DNA from 4 places in the Bacillus shivajii genome. Region 2 is predicted to be linked to each of the others. Evidence: riboswitches for the same ligand, from Rfam matches in the RefSeq annotation. Region 2 holds a riboswitch; each other region holds the start of a gene.
The links. Region 2 has a riboswitch for cyclic di-GMP ahead of LGQ02_RS04070 (sensor domain-containing phosphodiesterase). Riboswitches for the same ligand answer to the same signal wherever they lie in the genome.
Positions count from the first base shown of each region.

Region 1: another riboswitch for cyclic di-GMP. It lies ahead of LGQ02_RS21425 (CHASE3 domain-containing protein); the one in region 2 lies ahead of LGQ02_RS04070 (sensor domain-containing phosphodiesterase).
Region 3: another riboswitch for cyclic di-GMP. It lies ahead of LGQ02_RS20635 (DUF192 domain-containing protein); the one in region 2 lies ahead of LGQ02_RS04070 (sensor domain-containing phosphodiesterase).
Region 4: another riboswitch for cyclic di-GMP. It lies ahead of LGQ02_RS16580 (response regulator transcription factor); the one in region 2 lies ahead of LGQ02_RS04070 (sensor domain-containing phosphodiesterase).

Region 1 is NZ_CP084703.1:367,975-373,024, forward strand. Features, by position in the region: gene LGQ02_RS01895 (ABC transporter ATP-binding protein) at 1-514, opposite strand, end outside; gene LGQ02_RS01900 (TetR/AcrR family transcriptional regulator) at 529-1,161, opposite strand; gene LGQ02_RS01905 (hypothetical protein) at 1,467-2,246, shown strand; cyclic di-GMP riboswitch class I at 2,621-2,707, shown strand; partial or broken gene LGQ02_RS21425 (CHASE3 domain-containing protein) at 2,833-3,579, shown strand; partial or broken gene LGQ02_RS21430 (methyl-accepting chemotaxis protein) at 3,937-4,569, shown strand; gene LGQ02_RS01915 (hypothetical protein) at 4,657-4,851, opposite strand.
Region 2 is NZ_CP084703.1:848,632-853,681, forward strand. Features, by position in the region: gene LGQ02_RS04060 (sensor domain-containing protein) at 1-1,150, shown strand, start outside; gene LGQ02_RS04065 (Crp/Fnr family transcriptional regulator) at 1,154-1,861, opposite strand; cyclic di-GMP riboswitch class I at 2,082-2,166, shown strand; gene LGQ02_RS04070 (sensor domain-containing phosphodiesterase) at 2,236-4,422, shown strand; gene LGQ02_RS04075 (flavin monoamine oxidase family protein) at 4,664-5,050, shown strand, end outside.
Region 3 is NZ_CP084703.1:4,306,734-4,311,783, reverse strand. Features, by position in the region: gene aceA (isocitrate lyase) at 1-69, shown strand, start outside; gene LGQ02_RS20645 (class I SAM-dependent rRNA methyltransferase) at 117-1,325, opposite strand; gene LGQ02_RS20640 (DUF421 domain-containing protein) at 2,118-2,843, opposite strand; cyclic di-GMP riboswitch class I at 3,286-3,372, shown strand; gene LGQ02_RS20635 (DUF192 domain-containing protein) at 3,531-3,875, shown strand; gene LGQ02_RS20630 (Flp family type IVb pilin) at 3,898-4,080, shown strand; gene LGQ02_RS20625 (Flp family type IVb pilin) at 4,113-4,295, shown strand; gene LGQ02_RS20620 (Flp family type IVb pilin) at 4,328-4,510, shown strand; gene LGQ02_RS20615 (Flp family type IVb pilin) at 4,543-4,725, shown strand; gene LGQ02_RS20610 (A24 family peptidase) at 4,758-5,050, shown strand, end outside.
Region 4 is NZ_CP084703.1:3,435,458-3,440,507, reverse strand. Features, by position in the region: gene LGQ02_RS16590 (glycine betaine ABC transporter substrate-binding protein) at 1-307, shown strand, start outside; gene LGQ02_RS16585 (glycine betaine uptake BCCT transporter) at 631-2,157, shown strand; cyclic di-GMP riboswitch class I at 2,468-2,551, shown strand; cyclic di-GMP riboswitch class I at 2,786-2,872, shown strand; gene LGQ02_RS16580 (response regulator transcription factor) at 2,914-3,621, shown strand; gene LGQ02_RS16575 (alpha/beta fold hydrolase) at 3,797-4,585, shown strand; gene LGQ02_RS16570 (glycogen/starch/alpha-glucan phosphorylase) at 4,766-5,050, opposite strand, start outside.

The DNA of each region.
Region 1 (5,050 bases), 480 kb from region 2:
CGCATTCTTGGAAGACTGCTTCCATCAATGGGTCAAGTCCCGAAGTAGGCTCATCTAAAATAAATAAATCAGAATCAGAAGCAAAGGCAGAAACTAATGCTACTTTTTGTCTGTTTCCTTTGGAATACGTACCACACTTTTTGGTTGGGTCAAGGTTAAAACGCTCAATTAACTCTTTGCGACGTTGTTGATTAACTTCTCCCCGTAGTCGTGCTAATAAGTCGATCGCCTCGCCACCTGTTAAATTGGGCCATAAGTTAACGTCTCCTGGTACGTAAGAGATTTTACGGTGTAATTCAACAGCATTTTTCCAAGGGTCTTTGCCAAACATTGATATTTGTCCACTTGATTTTTGAAGGAGACCAAGCAAAATCCGAATTGTTGTCGACTTACCAGCACCATTTGGTCCGATAAAACCGAGAACTTCCCCTTCTCGCACGTCTAAATCAAGCCCGTCAAGCGCTCTTACCTTGCCATAATGCTTTGTAACTCCCGTCATGTTAATTAATGACATTTTCTCCACCCCACTTATTTATAAAAAGCTTTTTTTAATACTTCTAGATACTCGTCAAATTCTTTATGAAGCAGATCGAACTCTTCTAGGGTGAACGTTTTTCCTTTTAGTTTTCGTTCGTTTTCATTTCGATAGCCATCGAGTGCCCACGTAATGAGCTGTAATGCTTTCTCTACATCGAGATCGTCTTTAAAAAGAGTCGTATCAATGTTTTCGTAAATTCTACCAATCCCTTTTTTCTCTAGTGTTTGTCTACGTTCGTGTAATGCGTTGATTAGTTCACTTGAATTTGATGAAAAGGCTACAAGGATGAAATCGGACAAATAGGGGTATTTTGCCATCATCCTTTTTTTCAACAAGGCTGCGTCTCTAAATCGTTTAATGATATCCCCTTCGGTTGTATCAATTTTGTCTATATATTCTTTGTCACTGATGTCAATGCAGTGGTCGAGCAAAAATAAGAAGAGATCCTTCTTACTATTGAAGTAGTGAAACAACGTTCCTTTTCCGATACCAGCTCGTTTAACAATCGCGTTTGTTGATGCTTGTTCATAACCCTTTTGAATAAACTCTTCAAAAGCGGCGTTCATAATGCGCTGTTTTTTTTCTGCTGCTAGTTTGTGAAATGGTGAGTTAATACGTGCCATCCTCCTTTACCTAAAGCGTGTTGACCACATGGTCAACACTATGTTAACACCGTATCGACCGGGTGGTCAATACAATTTATAAAAAGTTTCCATAAGGAATGTGTCTTATGGATCAGATAACTTCGTAGTAATTCGATATTCATATTTATTTACAAAAAATTAGGGAAATAAGTTTTATACTGTAAATATAAGGGAATGTGTAACTTGTGTACTTATAGAGTCGACAATAGGTTAAGCCATTTGAAGGTGAGTTCTCGAGAAAAAAATGCAAATCCATGATTTTATAATAAGGGGAGGATTATTGCATGCTGACAGAATCTGATTCTACGCATTGTAATGAAAGGTTTACCGCAATTCAAACTGCAATTAAAAGATTTATATTACGTCAAAAGCATGATGTACATAAAGGGGTTGTTAATGGAAGGTTTATGTCATGGCTATTAAATATAAATGGGGAGGGTAACCAAGAAAGTGGAAAGAGATTTAAGCCATTTAACCAATTAAAAGGAGTAACTAGAAAATTTCAGGATCTTACTGAGAAGGATCTTACAATGCTTGGAGTATCGGTTGGAAAAGGAGTAAGTTTGTTATTTACAAGTGGCATTGAAGTAAGGGGAATTGTTACAGAGGTTATAAGGGAAAACGATAAAACGATACAGGTGACTTTCCGTGATTGCTTTGTTACATATGAAGATGAAGTTTTATTTGATCCAAATTGTGGGTTGTATCATTTATCTGTTGAAGAAACAATCCCAATGTTTTGTCTTCATGATCATTTGAATAGTCATAGCGGTAATAATACATTGACTACACTCTCTCGGTTAAATGATCTATATGAACAAATCAGAGGTGTGAGAACAGGTATTCAGACTGCTGGAATTGTTGTCATTGCAGCAGTTTGGGAGGAATTGAAGAAGACAGATAAATACGACTGGCTCTTGCGATTAGAAATGGTTGAAATCCTACAAGAACGCAATTGGTTGCCTGAAGTAAGGAATGAAATCGAGTGTGATCTAGAAAGGATAAAGGTGCAAGACGAAAAGTTCTATTTAGTAATAAAAAGTGGTTTGGATGTATGCAAGTGAAATACTCACCACTAACGTTGGGCTAACCCCTCACACGTTTGAAGAGGGAGAATTCTTTGGGAAGAGCGTTAAGAGTTAATGAGTTAATAATGGTTTTAGGTGAATGTACCTAAGTTACAAACAAACTAATAACTTGGGATTTCATTAAAACTTATAAAATAATATTTACCTTTTCTATTTTGCTTGCCGTACTGGCGGGCAATTTTTTGTTCGAGAAGTTGATATGATAAGTTAACCCCATTTAAGAGCAGATTAGATTCCAATGATTGTAAATGAAATTCTTCGTCAGGGTGTGTCGAATTTCCTATTTTTTTGTTGCTTTATGTAAGATTATTCTATAGAATAGATTTTATTGGAAAAGTAAATATAAATAATCATGTAAAAGGCAAACTATCTCGAAAGGATAGGACGCAAAGCCTAGGGTCTAAGGTGTATGTCACTATGATCGCCTGGTTACCAAATACGATATACCTAGGTAAATGTTTGGCTATTCTACTATTTTAGAATAGTCTTTTTTATTTTCCATAATGTGAGCTGGAAAAAAGTATTTAAAAGTCATCAAAGAAAATTAAGTGGAGGGTGAAGAATGATTTCGAAATTCAAGAAAAAAAAGAATGACAATCATGCAAGGAAATTGAAACTTAAGTTAAGGACAAAGTTAATTGCTAGTTTTTTGTTCGTTTCATTAATTTTTGGTGTGGCAAGCGTAGTCTCCTACATAAATATGAATCAATCAAATAATTCTTATAGTTATATCATTGATACGGTCATTGAAGTAAGAAATATTAGTTCAGAAATTGAGTACAATATTAGTCGGCAAAGTAGTAATATGCGAGGGTATTTATTAACTGAAGACGAAGAACAGCTTGAAAGATTAGAGGCAGCGAATGAACGAATCTTTCTATTAATTGAGGAAGCAAAAGCGTTGAGTACTATTGAGGAAACAGTGCAACGTTTAGATGTAATTGAAGAGATGAATGAACAATATATGGAAGAAGTCAATTTAGCTTTAAACCTAGGGAATACCCATATCGATCGAGCAATTGACCGTACAGTCAATTATATCATTCCCCGAGGTAGAATGATGGCAGACGAAGCTGAAGGATTTACAGAATGGTTAGATGGAGTTGTAGAGGAACAATATACGCAAACGACTCAAGAAACGAACCAAGCAATGGTATTTGTTGTTGCGATGAGTGTCATTGCATTCATTTTAGCAATTGTTTCTGGAATTATCGTTTCAAACCTAATATCAAGACCGATTATCGGATTAGCGAAAAATGCAAAACAATTAGCTTCAGGCGATTTATCTATAGAGAAGCTGACAGTTAAAAGCCGTGATGAGGTATATGACTTAAATGAGTCGTTCAATGAAATGACTGATAGTTTACGTAATATGGTCTCTCAGATTTCAACGAATGCAGAACAAGTGGCAGCTTCTTCAGAAGAGTTAACAACTAGCGCAGAAGAAACGAGTAAGGCAACGAATCAAATTACAGAGTCCATTCAAGAAGTAGCGACAGGGGCCGATAATCAAGTTCAAAGTACAAACTCGGCAAATCAAACGGCAAGTGAAATCAAAAGTGGTATGCAGGAAATTGCTAAAAGTGTTGAATCCGTAATTTATTCGAGTGCGACAGCAGATGAAAAGTCTGCAAACGGAACAAAGGTTGTTGAAAATGCTGTTAAACAAATGGGAGCAATTGATACAAAAACGGCAGAGATTGCGAATGTCGTCAGTCAATTAGGAGATAAGTCCAAAGAAATTGGTAGTATTATTTCATTAATTACAGATGTCGCGGAACAAACGAATTTATTAGCATTAAATGCCGCAATCGAAGCTGCTAGAGCAGGGGAACATGGAAAAGGGTTTGCTGTTGTTGCTGACGAAGTGCGTAAATTAGCGGAACAGTCCAATCACTCTGCGAATCAAATCGGAAATCTTGTTGAAGATATCCAAAAAGGGATTGATCAGTCCGTTTCAGTGATGGGAGAAGGTCGAGAATCTGTTCAAAAAGGAATCAATTCTGTAAATGAAGCAGGGACGGAATTTGGTTCGATATCAAAATCTATTGTAGATATTTCGACGCAAATTACTGAAGTTTCTGCAGCGGTGCAACAAATTTCAGCTGGATCTGAATCGATGGCTGCATCGGTTAACGAGGCAGCAAATGTTGCGGAACAATCTTCTGGGTATGCGCAAACTGTAGCGGCTTCGGCAGAAGAACAGATGGCTTCAATGGAGGAGATTACATCAGCTGCTGAAACGTTAGCAAGTATGGCGGAGGAATTACAGGTAGAGGTAAGTAAGTTCAAATTATAGCTTGAAAAACTAGTGTTAGGATTAGCCTTTTAAAGGCTGGTTCTGTCACTAGTTTTTTTGATTTATTAGTCTTAACCTTTGTGAATTTCATCGCATAACAAAATAAAGAAGTGTGAAAACCGTGAGTGGAATAAAAGTGACGATATAAATAACTGAAAGCCATACTACTTTACTTATTGTTGTATTTGTATAATTCTCATCTTTCGGGTTAATTCCAATGATGATTGTTGTCACTAGTGCTAAAAGGCATATAACACCGCTAATAATAATAAGAACGTTCATTTGAAGTACCTCCTTTGGAGAAGTCTCATATTTTTCTATCTTACAAAACTTGTTAATGAATGAAAAATAAAATGCTCTATTTTCAAAGTGAACCGTAACAGTAGAGGTAAACGAGTCTTGAAAAAGTATAGAAAAATAAAAAGACCGTGGTGAATGTACACCAGGCCTTTAATTTCAATGCTATCAAGTCTGTCATTTA
Region 2 (5,050 bases):
ACTTGGCCATTCCGCTGGTGATTCATTGCTAAAACAAGTAACGGAACGGTTAAGGAAAACACTTGATCATAGGCATTTAATTGCGAGAAATGGTGGAGACGAATTTGTATGTTTATTAAACGATTTACGCTCTGAAAAAGAAGCTGAGAGAATCGCTAACAAAATCATTGAAGCCTTTCGTACACCATTTTCATTAAAACAAACAGAGGTTTATATGACAACTAGTGTTGGAATAAGCTTATATCCATACGATGGAGATGATCATGAAACGTTAGTGACAAATGCAGACTCAGCAATGTACCGAGCGAAAAAAAGCGGAAAGAACAAAATAAAAAAAGCAGAGGTAGAAATGAACGCAGGTGCATTTGAACGATTATTAATTGAAAATAGTTTACAAAGAGCACTGGAAAATGATGAGTTTACACTCGTTTACCAACCACAATTAGATTTGACTCTCAATAAAGCAACAGCGTTTGAAGCATTAATTCGCTGGGATCACCCTGACCTAGGAATGATTTCACCTGCTGACTTTATTCCAATTGCAGAAGAAACTGGGCTAATTATTCCTATTGGAGACTGGGTGTTACAAACGGCTTGTAATCAGATAAAAGAGTGGGAAAAAGAAGGTTACTCTTCGTTACGAGTGTCAGTCAATCTTTCAGCACAGCAAATTTTTCAAAAAGGATTAGTAGAAAAACTCAAGGATATGCTCCGAAAAACAAAGGTCCAACCTCATTCATTGGAACTAGAAATAACGGAAAGTATGTTTATACATGATGTGAAATCTGTTGTATTAACGTTACATCAATTAAGGGAACTTGGTGTTCGGATTTCAATTGATGATTTTGGTACAGGTTATTCTTCCTTAAGTTATTTAAGAAATTTGCCTGTTGATCATTTGAAAATTGATCGTTCATTTATCGCTGACATTGAAACGAACCCAAGTAGTAAAGCCCTCACAAATGCGATAACGATGTTAGCTCATGACCTTGATTTAAAAGTTGTTGTTGAAGGAGTTGAAACAGCAAAACAGCTCGATTATGTAAAAAACTCTTCGTGCGACGTTGTTCAAGGCTTTTATTTTAGTAAACCATTACAAGCCAATGATGTACGAAACTTTTTAATAAAACAGGTGAGTAATCGTTTGTAACATTCAACAATCGTATCTTCCAGCGAATGCTTCAAGTTTTTCGCGATTGATAATTTCAATCTCATTACGACCGTGTAATTTGATCATTTGCTGGGATACGAACTGGACGAGTTTCCTGCTTAATGTTTCCGGTGTCGTTCCTATTAATGAAGCGGTATCTTTTTTTGAGATAGGAAGGGAAAATGTATCATTGTCCGGGTTTACTTTTTCGTTAAAAAGCAATAGTACACGTGCTAGACGCTGGTCAACTTCTAATAAACTCATAGAGCTAACCCACTCGTCTGCATAAAATATGCGATCATTTAATGTATCTATAAAGCGCAGAGTCATATTCGGGTTGAGTTCCATCGTTCTGATAAACCCTTGTTTTTCAACTGTACAAACAACTGTATCCTGAAGTACTTCAGCGTTAGCATAATGGTTTTTATTATGCACGAGTGCAAATTCTCCAAAGAAATCCCCAGGGAAAAGTAACCGGATGATCTGTTCTTTTCCATCCTGTGAAATCTTCGAAAGCTTTATTAAACCTTGATGAATGATGTAAAGAGATTCTGAAGGATCGCCTTCTCTGAATATGTACTCCCCTTTTTTATATTTTCGGCTGTTCTTCGCTTCTTTAATTAGTTGGAGTTCACTATCGCTCATACCTTCAAATACTGGGACGGAATGGATACAGCTATCAAGGTGACCATGATGGTTTTCGCAGCCCATGTTTAAAACCTCATTTCTTGTTATATATAATAACTTCCTATAAAACTATTTTAACGAGTACTGCCTAAGCACGTTGTGACCTAAATCGCTTTAGCAAAACAAGTGACAGTTTTAGAAATAAATTGTAAATCGTCTATTAAACTTTCCTTTATATATGTTATTATACAGATATAGGTATTTTGATCCAGGTAGTATGTATGATTATCAAAACAAAGAAATAAAACGATCAGGGCAAACCTTCAGAAATGAGGGGACGCAAAACTATAGGGGCTAAAACTTTACAGTCAAGCCAGCCAGGTGCCGTTTTAGGGGAAACACATCCTAATAAACGGGTGTGTTTTTATTTGTATTCAAACGAAAGGAAAGTACTTGATATGAATAAAAGCACAGAGAATACAGACTTATTACAGGCACAAAATAATATTCTCGAGATGATTGCAACAGGTCAGTCATATAGAAGGGTGTTAGAACGAATTACTTTTGTCATTGAAGGGTTTGTACCTTATTCGGTATGTTCCATTCTTATTTATAATGAGAAAACGAATCAGTTAGAAAATGCGGTCGCTCCTAACCTTGATGAAGAATATGTCAAAGCGGTTAATGGCATTGATATTGGAAGCAACGTTGGATCTTGTGGGACTGCGGCTTTTTATAAAAGAAATGTGATTGTAGAAAATATTGCAACCGATCCACTTTTTAGAGATTACCGTTCTCTACCATTGTCTTACGGGTTAAAAGCTTGCTTCTCAATACCGGTTTTATCATCTGAGAGAAATGTGTTAGGGACGTTTGCTTTATATTATCGTGAGTCAAAAAAGCCTACTGATTATGATTTGCAGCTTCTTCTAACGTTTTCTCATCTGGCAGCTGTTGCGATAGAGCGGAAGAAAACGGAAGAAAAACTTTACGAAAGTGAAAGAAAATATCGGTTAATTACTGAAAATGTAACGGACTTTGTAGGGATCCTCGATTCGAAGGGAGCGTATGTATACACATCCCCCTCTCATGAGAAGTATTTAGGATATTCTCCGGATGAGCTTTTAGGTACACTTGGATATGAGCATATGCATCCAGAGGATGTGACTCGTGCTTGGAAATCATTTGAAAAGTTAAAAGAAACAAATGAGCCACAAAAAGTTTCCTATCGTTTTAGAAATCGACAAGGAAAATGGCTATATTTAGAAGGATCTCTCTCTCCAATTTTTGAAGAAAATGGGGAAGTAGGTCAATATCTATATGTGTCGAGAGATATATCAGACCGTAAAAAATCCGAAGAAAGGATTTACCACTTAGCATATTACGACAAGCTGACACAAGTTCCAAATCATTGGAAACTTGTGGAGTACTTTCAAGCTATATTAAAAGAACAAAAAGATCAACCACTTGCATTCTTGTATATTGATGTGAATCGATTTAAATATGTAAATGATACGTTGGGAAGAACTTATGGTGATGACTTGTTAAAACTCATTGCGATACGTTTATCCTCATATTTTGATCATGTGTTTCGGATCAGTGGAGATGAATTTGTCATTATTTTAAACAATACGAAAGCCAATGAGGCAAATCATCACGTTCAACGGCTGCTTGAGATCTTTGAACCCCCTATTTATTTAAAGAACCATGACTTTCATATGGGGTTAAGTGTAGGTCTCAGCATGTACCCGGAGCACGGCGAGACTGTTGAGGAATTAATGAAAAATGCGAATGTTGCCCTTCGTTATTCTAAGAAAAGTAACCATAGTCAGTACCAGTCCTTTACATACGAAATGAGCCATGAAATGGACCGAAAAATGGAGCTTGAAAGCCAGTTACGTTTTGCATTAGAAAATAATGATTTTACTCTTTATTATCAACCACAGTTAGATAACGAAACTGGTCAAATTATCGGTTCTGAAGCACTGCTCCGATGGAAAAATCCAGTTTTAGGACATATCTCTCCAGCTGATTTTATTCCTGTAGCAGAAGAAACAGGGTTAATCGTTCCGATTGGAAACTGGGTGCTTAAAGAGGCTTGTAAACAACAAAAAAAGTGGTTAAATGATGGGAGCTTGTTAAAATCCGTCTCTGTTAATTTGTCTGTAGAACAATTTTATCAAGATGATTTAGTACAGGTCGTAACAGAAGTTTTAAAAGAAACAGAGTTGGATCCAAATAATTTAATATTAGAAATTACAGAAACAGTGATTTTAGAAAAAAACGATGTAGCGATTCGAACGTTAGAGCAGCTTCGATCAATGGGTGTGAAAATTGCTTTAGATGATTTTGGAACAGGTTATTCTTCATTGAATTACCTTAAAGACTTACCGATTGATATATTAAAAATTGATAAATCTTTTCTTCATGATATGGATTCTGACCCTAAAGCAAAAGAAATCTTATCAATGATTATTGCTCTTACAAGAAAATTAGGTTTAAGAGTCCTAGCTGAAGGAGTAGAAACAGAAGACCACTTCCAATTTTTAAAGGAACGACAATGTCATGAGGTTCAAGGGTTTTTCTTTAGTGCACCGATCCCTAGTGAACAATTCACACAATTATTAAAGGTGAAAACTGTTTAAGGAGAATTTTTCGATGCATGTAATCTAACATTTAAAAAAAGAATTCAGAAAGGAAATCCTTTTCTTTTTATTCTCATATCAGTTATATCGTTAAATAACTGCTTTTAAAAACCTCACAGCGTGAGGTTTTTTAGTTAAATAATAATTATTATGAAAAATATGGAAAAAAATCATGGTATTACATTTATTATATATATATGTTTATAAGGGATGTTGTTTATGAGGATTGGAGGGGGTCTAATTGTCAAGCGAATTGACTATTGATCGGATGCTTTCAATCATTCGGTATGGATTGGGGAAAACAAATAATCCGAAAAAAGTAATCATTATAGGGGCAGGAGTCTCAGGGCTTGTAGCGGCTTCCTTGTTAAAAGGAGCTGGACACAATGTGGTTGTTTTAGAAGCTGATGATAGAGTGGGAGGTCGTGTATTCACGGTAAGGAAACCTTTCTCAGACGGACTTTACTTTGAGGCTGGAGCTATGCGCATTCCTCATACACATTATTTAGTGTGGGAATATATTAAAAAGTTGGGCTTAAAGATACATCCTTTCATAAACGCTACCCCGAATGACATGATGTATGTAAATGGAATTAAAACGCGACTTTGGTATTATCAGCAGAATCCA
Region 3 (5,050 bases), 980 kb from region 2:
GGAGGAGCATCTTCAACATTAGCTTTAAAAAATTCAACAGAAGAAGAGCAGTTTGAGGGTGTAAAATAAGTGCAAACTTAAAAAGGCTAAGGTTCGCCACCTTAGCCTTTTTAAAATTATCGATTTTTCGACAAGTCCCCGGTACGAATAAACAACACTTTTAAGTAACTGCCCTCGGGGAATTGAGGGACAACTTGAAAGTCGCTTGGGAGAGAATGTTCCTCTAGAATACTATATTTCTGACCTTTTTCATTAAAAGCTTCATCAATAAATGCTTTGAATTTTTTCATTGGTACTTTGGCAGCGTTGGTTGATGCAACAATAACGCCACCTTTTTCTGTAATATCAATCGTTTGTTTTAAAAGGTGCTTATAATCTTTTTCGGCACTGAATGTTCGTTTCTTTGAGCGGGCAAAGCTCGGCGGGTCAAGAATGACTAAGTCGAAAGAAAGCCCCTTTTTTACCGCATAGTTATAATAGTCAAAAACGTCTTGGACGATGATGTCATGTGCTTCATAATCAAGGCTGTTCATACTAAACTGTTCGATCGTTTTTTCATAGCTTCGATTAGCAAGATCGACACTCGTTGTTTTTTCAGCACCACCGATCGCTGCGAAAACTGAAAAAGCTCCTGTATAGGAGAAAGTGTTCAAAACACGTTTTCCGTTCGCGTATTTATCACGAATCGATTGCCTTACTTCTCTTTGGTCGAGAAATACGCCAACCATCGCACCTTCATTTAAATAGACGGCAAAGTTTACACCGTTTTCTTTCACGACGAGCGGGAATTCACCTCGCTCCCCCGTAACAAAGTCATCGTCGTCAATATATTTTCCACCTGTTTTGAAGCGCTTTTTTTCATAAATTCCTTTAAAATCACTTACTGAATGTATAGCTTCGATGATCGTATCTTTAAATGTATACATTCCTTCACTATACCAGTTGAAAAGGAGATAACCATCGAAGTAATCAATTGTCAGTCCACCAATTCCATCTCCTTCTCCGTTGAACAAGCGAAAAGCAGTCGTGTTAGGATCTTCATAAAAGGAAGCGCGTTTTGCGAGAGCTTTAGCTAGTTTTTTTTCAAAAAACATTTGGTCAATCTTCTCATTTGGCTTTTGTGTAAGTACCCAGCCGTACCCCTTATTTTGTCTTCCGTAATAACCGCGGCCGAGAAACGAACCTTTTTCATCCTCAAAGTAAAGTAAGGAGCCTTCACTTTTCAGCGAATCAAGGTTTGTTATTGCTTCCTTGAAAAGTAACGGGTAACCTGACTTATATTTATTTGCATGTCGTTGTTTAATTTTTATTCGAATTTCATTCATATTCCATTCATCCTTTTCTTAAAGCTTATCCATATTCTTTCACGAAATGGCTGATAAAACAAACGAGACTAGATTTTTGAGCAGTTAATACGTTCCACTTCACTTAATTGAATCAATTTCCATCATTTCATTTTTTGCGCAGTGAAACGAATGATATTATAAATATTTCATTAAATGTACGTTTTATTTGGAAGTGAACGTAACAAAAGACGGCGACTCTCGGAGGATCAGCGACGAGTAACCGCAAGAGCAAGGAGCTGAAGATCCACTTAGGCGAAGATTGTTGAGCCTAAGTTAGCTGAAGACAAGCCCTCGGGAAAGCGTCCCTCTGAAGTGAAGTTCACACTCATCATACGGAATTTCGCATAATATTTTGAGTTATGAAATTAATTCAATTATGTTAAAATATGGATGGGAAAAGGGGGTGGTTATAATCGAACATCATAAAAATCCTATTATTTCGATAAAAGGGTTAACAAAACGTTTTGGAAGTAAAATGATCTTAAATGATATAGACCTTGAAGTAGAGGAAGGGAAATTTTTGGTTATATTGGGCTGAATCGAGCAGGGGAAAGTATGACAGTAAAGATTATGCTGAGCTAATCCAAAATTATAGAGGATCAGTGAAAATTTTTGGTGAAGAGTTAAAAGAAGATGAAGTTGCATATAAAAGACGAATTAATAAAAGTCTTTTAGTGATAGTCAGAAATGATATATTTCATCACAAATTTAGCGCTCTAATGAACACCCAAATAATTCCATGTGCCTGGCAACTGGAATTATTTGGGTGAATTAATGATATATAATTGGGGCTTGGTTTGGATTTTCGTCTTTTAACGAAATGTGTAGGTCATGTTCATAATTAATGGATGCATAAAAGATTTTTTGTAGGTCTCGTATTCCACGGGCATGCAACTGTTCAAACAACCACGATTCAGTAAGTGACAAATCTTTAAGTACGGACGAATAAATGTTTCCTTCCACAATGACCGGGTAAGCAATATCCATTTTTTTATTCTTGATTTGCAAGTCTTCTCTCGTGACGGTTTCTTTATCCCCTTTTTTTAATACACTTAAACCACCACTTGCTTCTAGGACCGCTAGATGTACATCATTAACATCAAATACATTCTTTTCTCGAAGCATTTGTAATAAATTATCAATCGAATAACGATTCTTTCTTAGGTTTTCTCTTAAAATCTTTCCATTATAGACAATAATGGTTGGTTCAAATGTAAGTAATCTACCTATTTTCCGGTTGGATAATTTTAATTTTGCAACGAGTCGTTGAAGCAAGGCAGTTGTTACAATCGCAAATGCTGTAGGGATGTGTTGAATTTCTGGGTCGGCAATGTCTGCACCAACAACATTTGCAATTGTAATAATAACGAGAAAATCGAATACGGGTATTTCACCAATGGCTCTTTTCCCCATAAAAAGTGCAAAAGCCAATAATAATGGAAAGATCGTGACGACTCGTCCTAAAACAACGGCAGAGTCCGATAATGTTTGAAGCATGTTTTCCATTCCCCTTTATGTTCCACTTTTTTCTAGCTTTCTACAATTAGCAACAATTATGAATGAATGGATTCAATTTCTAAAATAATTTATCAGAACTATTATTTAATGCAATAAGGAGTGGAAAAGTCCATATAACAGTATTGTCGAAAACTATCTAGCACTGGAGAAATAATATTCAGAAAATTACTTCATAAATAAGCTAAATGAAATAGGCTTGATAGCATACGGTTATGGGAAAATTTATGAAGGATTAAACTTTTACTCATTTATTTTACATTAATTTGGGTTTTGGTAGTCCGTTTATACTACAAAAAGGAGATTGGGGTTTATCGAGATACAATGAAAATGTCGAAAGATAGACCTTCAGATGGATATTTATTTTTTGTCTAGTCCATTATGATGAGTTTAAGAGATCTGATACGTGAATAACCATTCTCGATCTCGATAAAGGCAAAACTAGTGAAAACTAGTGACGCAAAGCTTTAGGGGCTTCTGTGCGAAAGCGCAATGCCAGCCAGCTACCGAAAGATTTGGGGCAGTTTTGTATATTTAATATGGAGTAAGATGATGGGAATAGTTCGTTTTTGATCTATTTCTATCCTATTCTATATGAATGTACAACTGCATGACAGATACCCCACCTTTCGGTAAAGGTGGGGTATTTTCATTTTGGAGGTGAAGAAAGTGAAGGTTGTAAACCTGAGCAATGAAAATGTGCTCGCAAGTGATGTAAAACAAGCCTACAGTTTTTTGAAACGCTTGAAAGGATTAATGTTTACAAAAGAGCTTGGCTCAGGAAAAGCAATCCATTTAAAACCCTGTCGATCCGTTCATACGTTTTTTATGAACTACGCCATTGATGTCATTTATTTAGGTGAAGGAAATAAAGTTGTCGCTATAAATGAGAACTTACAGCCTAATAAAGCAGGAAAGCATTATAAATATGCAAGGTCAGTGGTAGAACTTCCTGTTGGTACTGTATCTCACTCGCAAACGAAAGTTGGAGACGTGTTATCTATAAATGAATAAAAAATATGAGGAGCGTGTGAACATGAAAAAGTTTATTAAAGGATTATTTTTAGAAGAAGAAGGACAAGGAATGGCCGAGTACGCGTTAGTATTAGGAGTTATTGCAGTAGGAGTCGTAGCGATCTTAGGAATTTTCGGAAACACAATCATGGATATCTTCAAAGACGTAACAGAAAGAATCGGTGGAGACACAAGCGGAGTTTAATCAAAAAATAAAAAGAGCGGAGCGTGTAAAACATGAAAAAGTTCATTAAAGGATTATTTTTAGAAGAAGAAGGGCAAGGAATGGCGGAATACGCGTTAGTATTAGGAGTTATTGCAGTAGGAGTCGTAGCGATCTTAGGAATTTTCGGAAACACAATCATGGATATCTTCAAAGACGTAACAGAAAGAATCGGCGGAGACACAAGCGGAGTTTAATCAAAAAATAAAAAGAGCGGAGCGTGTAAAACATGAAAAAGTTCATTAAAGGATTATTTTTAGAAGAAGAAGGCCAAGGAATGGCGGAATACGCGTTAGTATTAGGAGTTATTGCAGTAGGAGTCGTAGCGATCTTAGGAATTTTCGGAAACACAATCATGGATATCTTCAAAGACGTAACAGAAAGAATCGGCGGAGACACAAGCGGAGTTTAATAAAAAAATAAAAAGAGCGGAGCGTGTAAAACATGAAAAAGTTTATTAAAGGATTATTTTTAGAAGAAGAAGGACAAGGAATGGCCGAGTACGCGTTAGTATTAGGAGTTATTGCAGTAGGAGTCGTAGCAATCTTAGGGATTTTCGGAAACACAATCATGGATATTTTCAAAGATGTAACAGAAAGAATTGGCGGAGACACAAGCGGAGTTTAATCATAAAAGATAGAAAATGGAGGAGAGTGTGAATGACTTTATTAAACAGTTTATTAGTGGTTGTTCTTATCATTTGTATTATTACCGATATTAAAAGCAGAAAAATTTATAATAAAGTCCTTTATCCAGCACTTGTTGCGGCTTTCCTCCTAAATGCTTTATTCTTTGGATGGGAAGGATTGTTAAGCAGTCTACTTGGATTTTTGGTTGGACTCTTGATCCTACTCATTCCATATTTGATGGGCGGCATGGGAGCTGGAGATGTCAAGCTATTAGCAGTGATCGGTGCAGTAAAAGGAGCGGCATTTGTTTTTACTACAGCAAT
Region 4 (5,050 bases), 1.9 Mb from region 2:
TGCTGCAGAAGAACCGGTTATTTTTACGGGATGGAGACCACACTCGATGTTTGCGAAGTTTGACCTTAAGTTTTTAGAAGATGAAAAAGAGATCTTTAAGTCAGATGACGTTTATGTTATTTCTTATAACGGAATTGAAGATGAGTATACGAGAGCTTATGAAATTTTATCTAACTGGAGTATTGAAGTAGCAGATCTTGAAGAGATGATGCTAAAGTATGAAGAAGATGACGTTCCATTTGAAGAATCAGCGAAACAATGGATCGAAGACAATCGTGACCAAGTTGATGAAATGCTAGGAAATTAAAGATAGAAAAAGCCGTGTCTTTGAGGCACGGCTTTTCTACATAATAAATCATTGATAGACTTTTTTTAACAAATTTCACAGATAACAGGAAGAGGAATTGTAGTTACGTTTAGAAAAGTCGTGTAAATGATCTTATATGAATGGATTTGTATAAATGAAGTTGGTGAGTCGTTCTCACTTAAATAAATGATAGAATTCTTCTGAAAATCATTCTGTACAGTTTTTTCGGTTTATACGGAATTATGGTTTAATTAAAAAGGATTTTTTAATAAGGCGATCGCAAGTTGCGATGCTTGAAAAAAACTAGAGGAGTGTTTTACGTTTTGGATCAAAGTGATCGGTCAATTTTAAAAGTTTCTGTCGGTATAGCCGTGTTGTTTGTATTAATAGGAGTGATCATTCCACAGCAGTTAGCTTCTGTGATGGGTGTCGCTCAAGGGTTTGTTCTTGAATCATTCGGTTGGTTCTACCAATTAGTTGCAACGTTCTTTTTAGCATTTGCGATCTTTATGATCTTTAGTAAATATGGAAAAATAAAGCTTGGAAAGCCTGACTCAAAGCCAGATTATAACCGTCCAACATGGTTTGCGATGTTGTTTTCAGCAGGGATGGGAATTGGACTTTTATTCTATGGTGTGTCTGAGCCAATCTCACACTTTGCTGTACCACCAACAGGTGATGGAAGTACAGAAGAAGCTGCGACCCTTGGGATGCAGTACACATGGCTTCATTGGGGATTACATGCATGGGCAATTTATGCGATTGTTGCATTAGCTCTTGCTTATCAAAAGTTTAGAAAAGATGCTCCAGGATTAATGAGTTCGACACTTCAACCAGTACTTGGTGAGAAGGTGAAAGGTCCTGTTGGGAAAACAATTGATGTTGTTGCGGTATTTGCTACGTTATTCGGAGTGGCAGCTTCTCTTGGATTAGGTTCTCAACAAATTAATGCAGGGTTAGAATACTTAGTAGGAATTCCAAATAATTTTGGTGTTCAAATGATCATTATGGCGATCATTACAGTACTTTTCATTGTCTCAGCAAGTACCGGTATTTCTAAAGGGATTAAGTATTTAAGTAATGCCAACATGACAATTGCTACATTGTTGTTATTTGCAGTGCTTTTCCTAGGACCGACGTTATTTTTATTAAATATGTTTACGACAGGTTTAGGAAGCTATGTACAAAACGTTGCGTTTATGGGACTTCGTTTGTCACCGTTCGATGCAGATGAGTTAGCATGGACACAAGGATGGACGATCTTTTATTGGGCATGGTGGATTTCATGGACACCATTTGTCGGGATGTTCATTGCACGAGTTTCAAAAGGACGTACAATTCGTGAATTTACGGTTGCAGTATTATTAGTTCCAACGGTTGTATGTGGTTTATGGTTTACGGTGTTTGGTGGAACAGGGATTTATTTAGAGTTATTCCAAGGACTTGATGTATCAGGACAAGGTCTGGAAACGGCGTTATTCTTTGTTTATCAAAACTTACCATTAACAGCTCTTTTATCTGTTTTAACCGTGGCGTTAATTACAACGTTCTTTGTTACATCAGCAGATTCTGCAACATTCGTGTTAGGAATGCTGACGACAGGTGGAAAGTTAAATCCTCCAAATCGAGTGAAAATTACGTGGGGATTAATTTTAGTTGCATCAACATCTGTTTTAATGTACTCAGGTGGATTGGCAGGCTTACAAACGGCGATTATCGTCAGTGCATTACCATTGTCCTTTATTGTGCTTGTGATGTGTTACGGTTTAGTAAAAGCACTGAACAAAGAATTAAAAGAGCTCGGACAAAGCAACAAAGACGGAAAACAAAAGATGAAAAAAGCGAGTTAATATCCAAAGACTGTCACAAATGTGTACGCACAAATGTGGCAGTTTTTTTATGTCCGTTAATCCTCAATTTTGACTATAAAGCATAGGACATTTCCATAATATTACCACGTGCCTGGCACCTGGTAATATTTGGGGGTATTTTGTTATGCGTTTAAAATCCTAGTTTTGTCTATATTTAAAGTTTGTAGGAAAAAACAATAATACTGTATAGGAAGAAATAACTAGCCTGGCTATTGATTTTAGGTAATATTTTATGGTAAAGTACAATGTGCAGAGATTGTTAAAATAAATCAAATTATGTCGAAAAAATAAATAGTAAGGGCAAACTGTTTGAAAAAGCAGGACGCAAAGCTAAAGGGGCTAAATCTAAAAGATACGCCAGCCAGCTGCATAAATGTTTCATTTATTCAAGCTGCCCATTATGTATATGTAAGCAGCTTTTTTTATTTATATAAAAAGACCGTGTACAGCACCTGACTTCAGCTCTTTGCTAAGATTTATTAATAGCGTAATCAATAAATACCTTTAAGTTGCCTCAATGAATACGCATTAGAAAAAAAGGTGAAGAAGAAGAGATGATGGTAAAAACATTTCTCGTACATGATGATCCTTTTACAGAAACGAGGTGAAACGAAAAAGGCAAACCTATGGAAACGTAGTGACGCAAAACTAAAGGGACTAAGGCATAACAAAGCTAAGTCAGCCAGTTGCCGTTTGACAATGACAAACCATAAAAAAAACTTGGGAGGATCTATCATGCTTGAAGTGAAAGAAAGAATCGAAACACAAAGTGCAAAAATCATATATATAGATTCAAATAATGACTTTCCTGAAAATGTAAAAGATGACATATCTAATCAATTAAAAGCAATGTATATGAAAAAAGTCCAAACAGACCACCCTTCAATAATGAAAGAAGGCCATTCGTGGGTTGTACTATTAGTTGAAAAGCTTACACCAGAATCATTTTACCACTTACAAGAAAAGCTTCATTCTTTTAAAGCAGAACATTCTACGATATTGTTAGTGAGTAAAGAGCCAATTGGAAAACAAATTTTTAATTTCTTATCATTACCTATAAATGGAATCGTTTCATTACCATACTTAGAGAATCATTATGAGATCGTGATCAAATCCCTAATAGAAAAGCAAGCATTTCTGGAACCAGAAACACATATTAATCTCACATTAGAAATAGAAAATAAAAAGATGAGGTTAAAGCCGATTAAAACCCTTAAATTAAATAAAGAAAAAATATCTCTAGTATTAACAGAAAGAGAATGTGCTGTTCTTGATTTGATTTTAGATGGCTATAACAATAGTAAAATTGCAGAAAAATTATTTTTTGCTCACTCTACTGTTACAACCGTTATAAGTAGGATTTTAAAGAAAATGGACGCAAATGATCGTACAGATGCAATGGTTAAAGCAATAAAGAATGGTTGGGTAGATGCTGAAAGATAAAAAGGAAGGGGTGACTCATGTCACCTCTTTTTCATAGTTTGGGAATTTAAAAATAAGGAGTTTGTCGATAAGTTTTTATCTAGTTGGTACATCTAGCAACAAAAAAAGTCTGATTTTTGGTATAATGCTAACGTACATCAAAGATTTTCAAGTAAAGAAGCGAGGTATATTATTTATGTTACACCACCGAGTATACATAGCAAATGCCAGTAGACCATGGGTAACATTTATACATGGGGCAGGCGGAGATTCAACGACTTGGCATAAACAAGTAAAAGATTTTAAGAAACACTTTAATGTATTATTAATAGATTTACGAGGGCATGGTAAATCGAATGGTATCCCTTGGCAAAAAGGTGATTCACTAGAAGATATTGCAGATGAGGTTGTAAATGTCCTTGACCATCTACATATTAAGTCAACCCATCTAGTTGGCATTTCTCTTGGAACGATCATTATTCAGACAATGGCACAAAAACATACGGACCGTATTGAATCAATGATTTTAGGTGGTGCAGTCATTCAACTAAATGTTAGGACAAAGTTTTTAATGGCTCTCGGTAATTTAACGAAATATATTATTCCGTATATGTGGCTTTATCGCTTTCTTGCATGGATTATTATGCCAAAGAGTAACCATATTGAGTCGAGGAGTGCATTTGTAGATCAAGCGAAGAAAATGTGTCAAAAAGAGTTTATTCGTTGGTTCGCCCTACTAAAGGCAATGAACCCTCTACTAGAACGATTACAAACAAATTTTAATGGTATTCCAACCATGTTTATTATGGGAGAAGAAGATTATTTGTTTTTGCCAGCAGTAGAAAAGCTGGTTGAAGAAAAAGAAGGGTTATTGTTAAAAAGAATTGAAGATTCAGGCCATGTCTGTAACATCGATCAACCAAGGCAATTTAATGATGAAACGATTAAATTTATATCTACTTATCACAAAACAGAAGCGGTTTAAATTAATGGAGAAAACGAAAAACGAGCATTGGAGAATAACATCCATGCTCGTTTGTTTATTAGGTAAAAATGAAAGCAGCAAAACTAAAAATAAATGTTACTAATGAGGCCATAATAACGGACTAACAGCACCTCTAAAACAAAAAAAATCCCTGGTGCCTGGCACCTGGGGATTTTTGGTTTATGGATGTGTTTTATTTATTTTCCAAATCTCTGATGCATATTCTTGAATCGTTCTGTCACTAGAGAATTTACCAGAGTAAGCGATGTTTGTGACGCTCATGTTCATCCATGTTGAGCGGTCGCGATATGCTTGCTCGACGAGTTCGTGAGTTTCTATATAAGGGTCGAAATCTTTTAAAACAAAATAAGGGTCGTTGTGATATAAAATGTTGTAATAAATATCTTTGAACTCGATCTCCTGTGAGCCAAAAACACCTTCATTTAATTGATCTAAAATACGCCG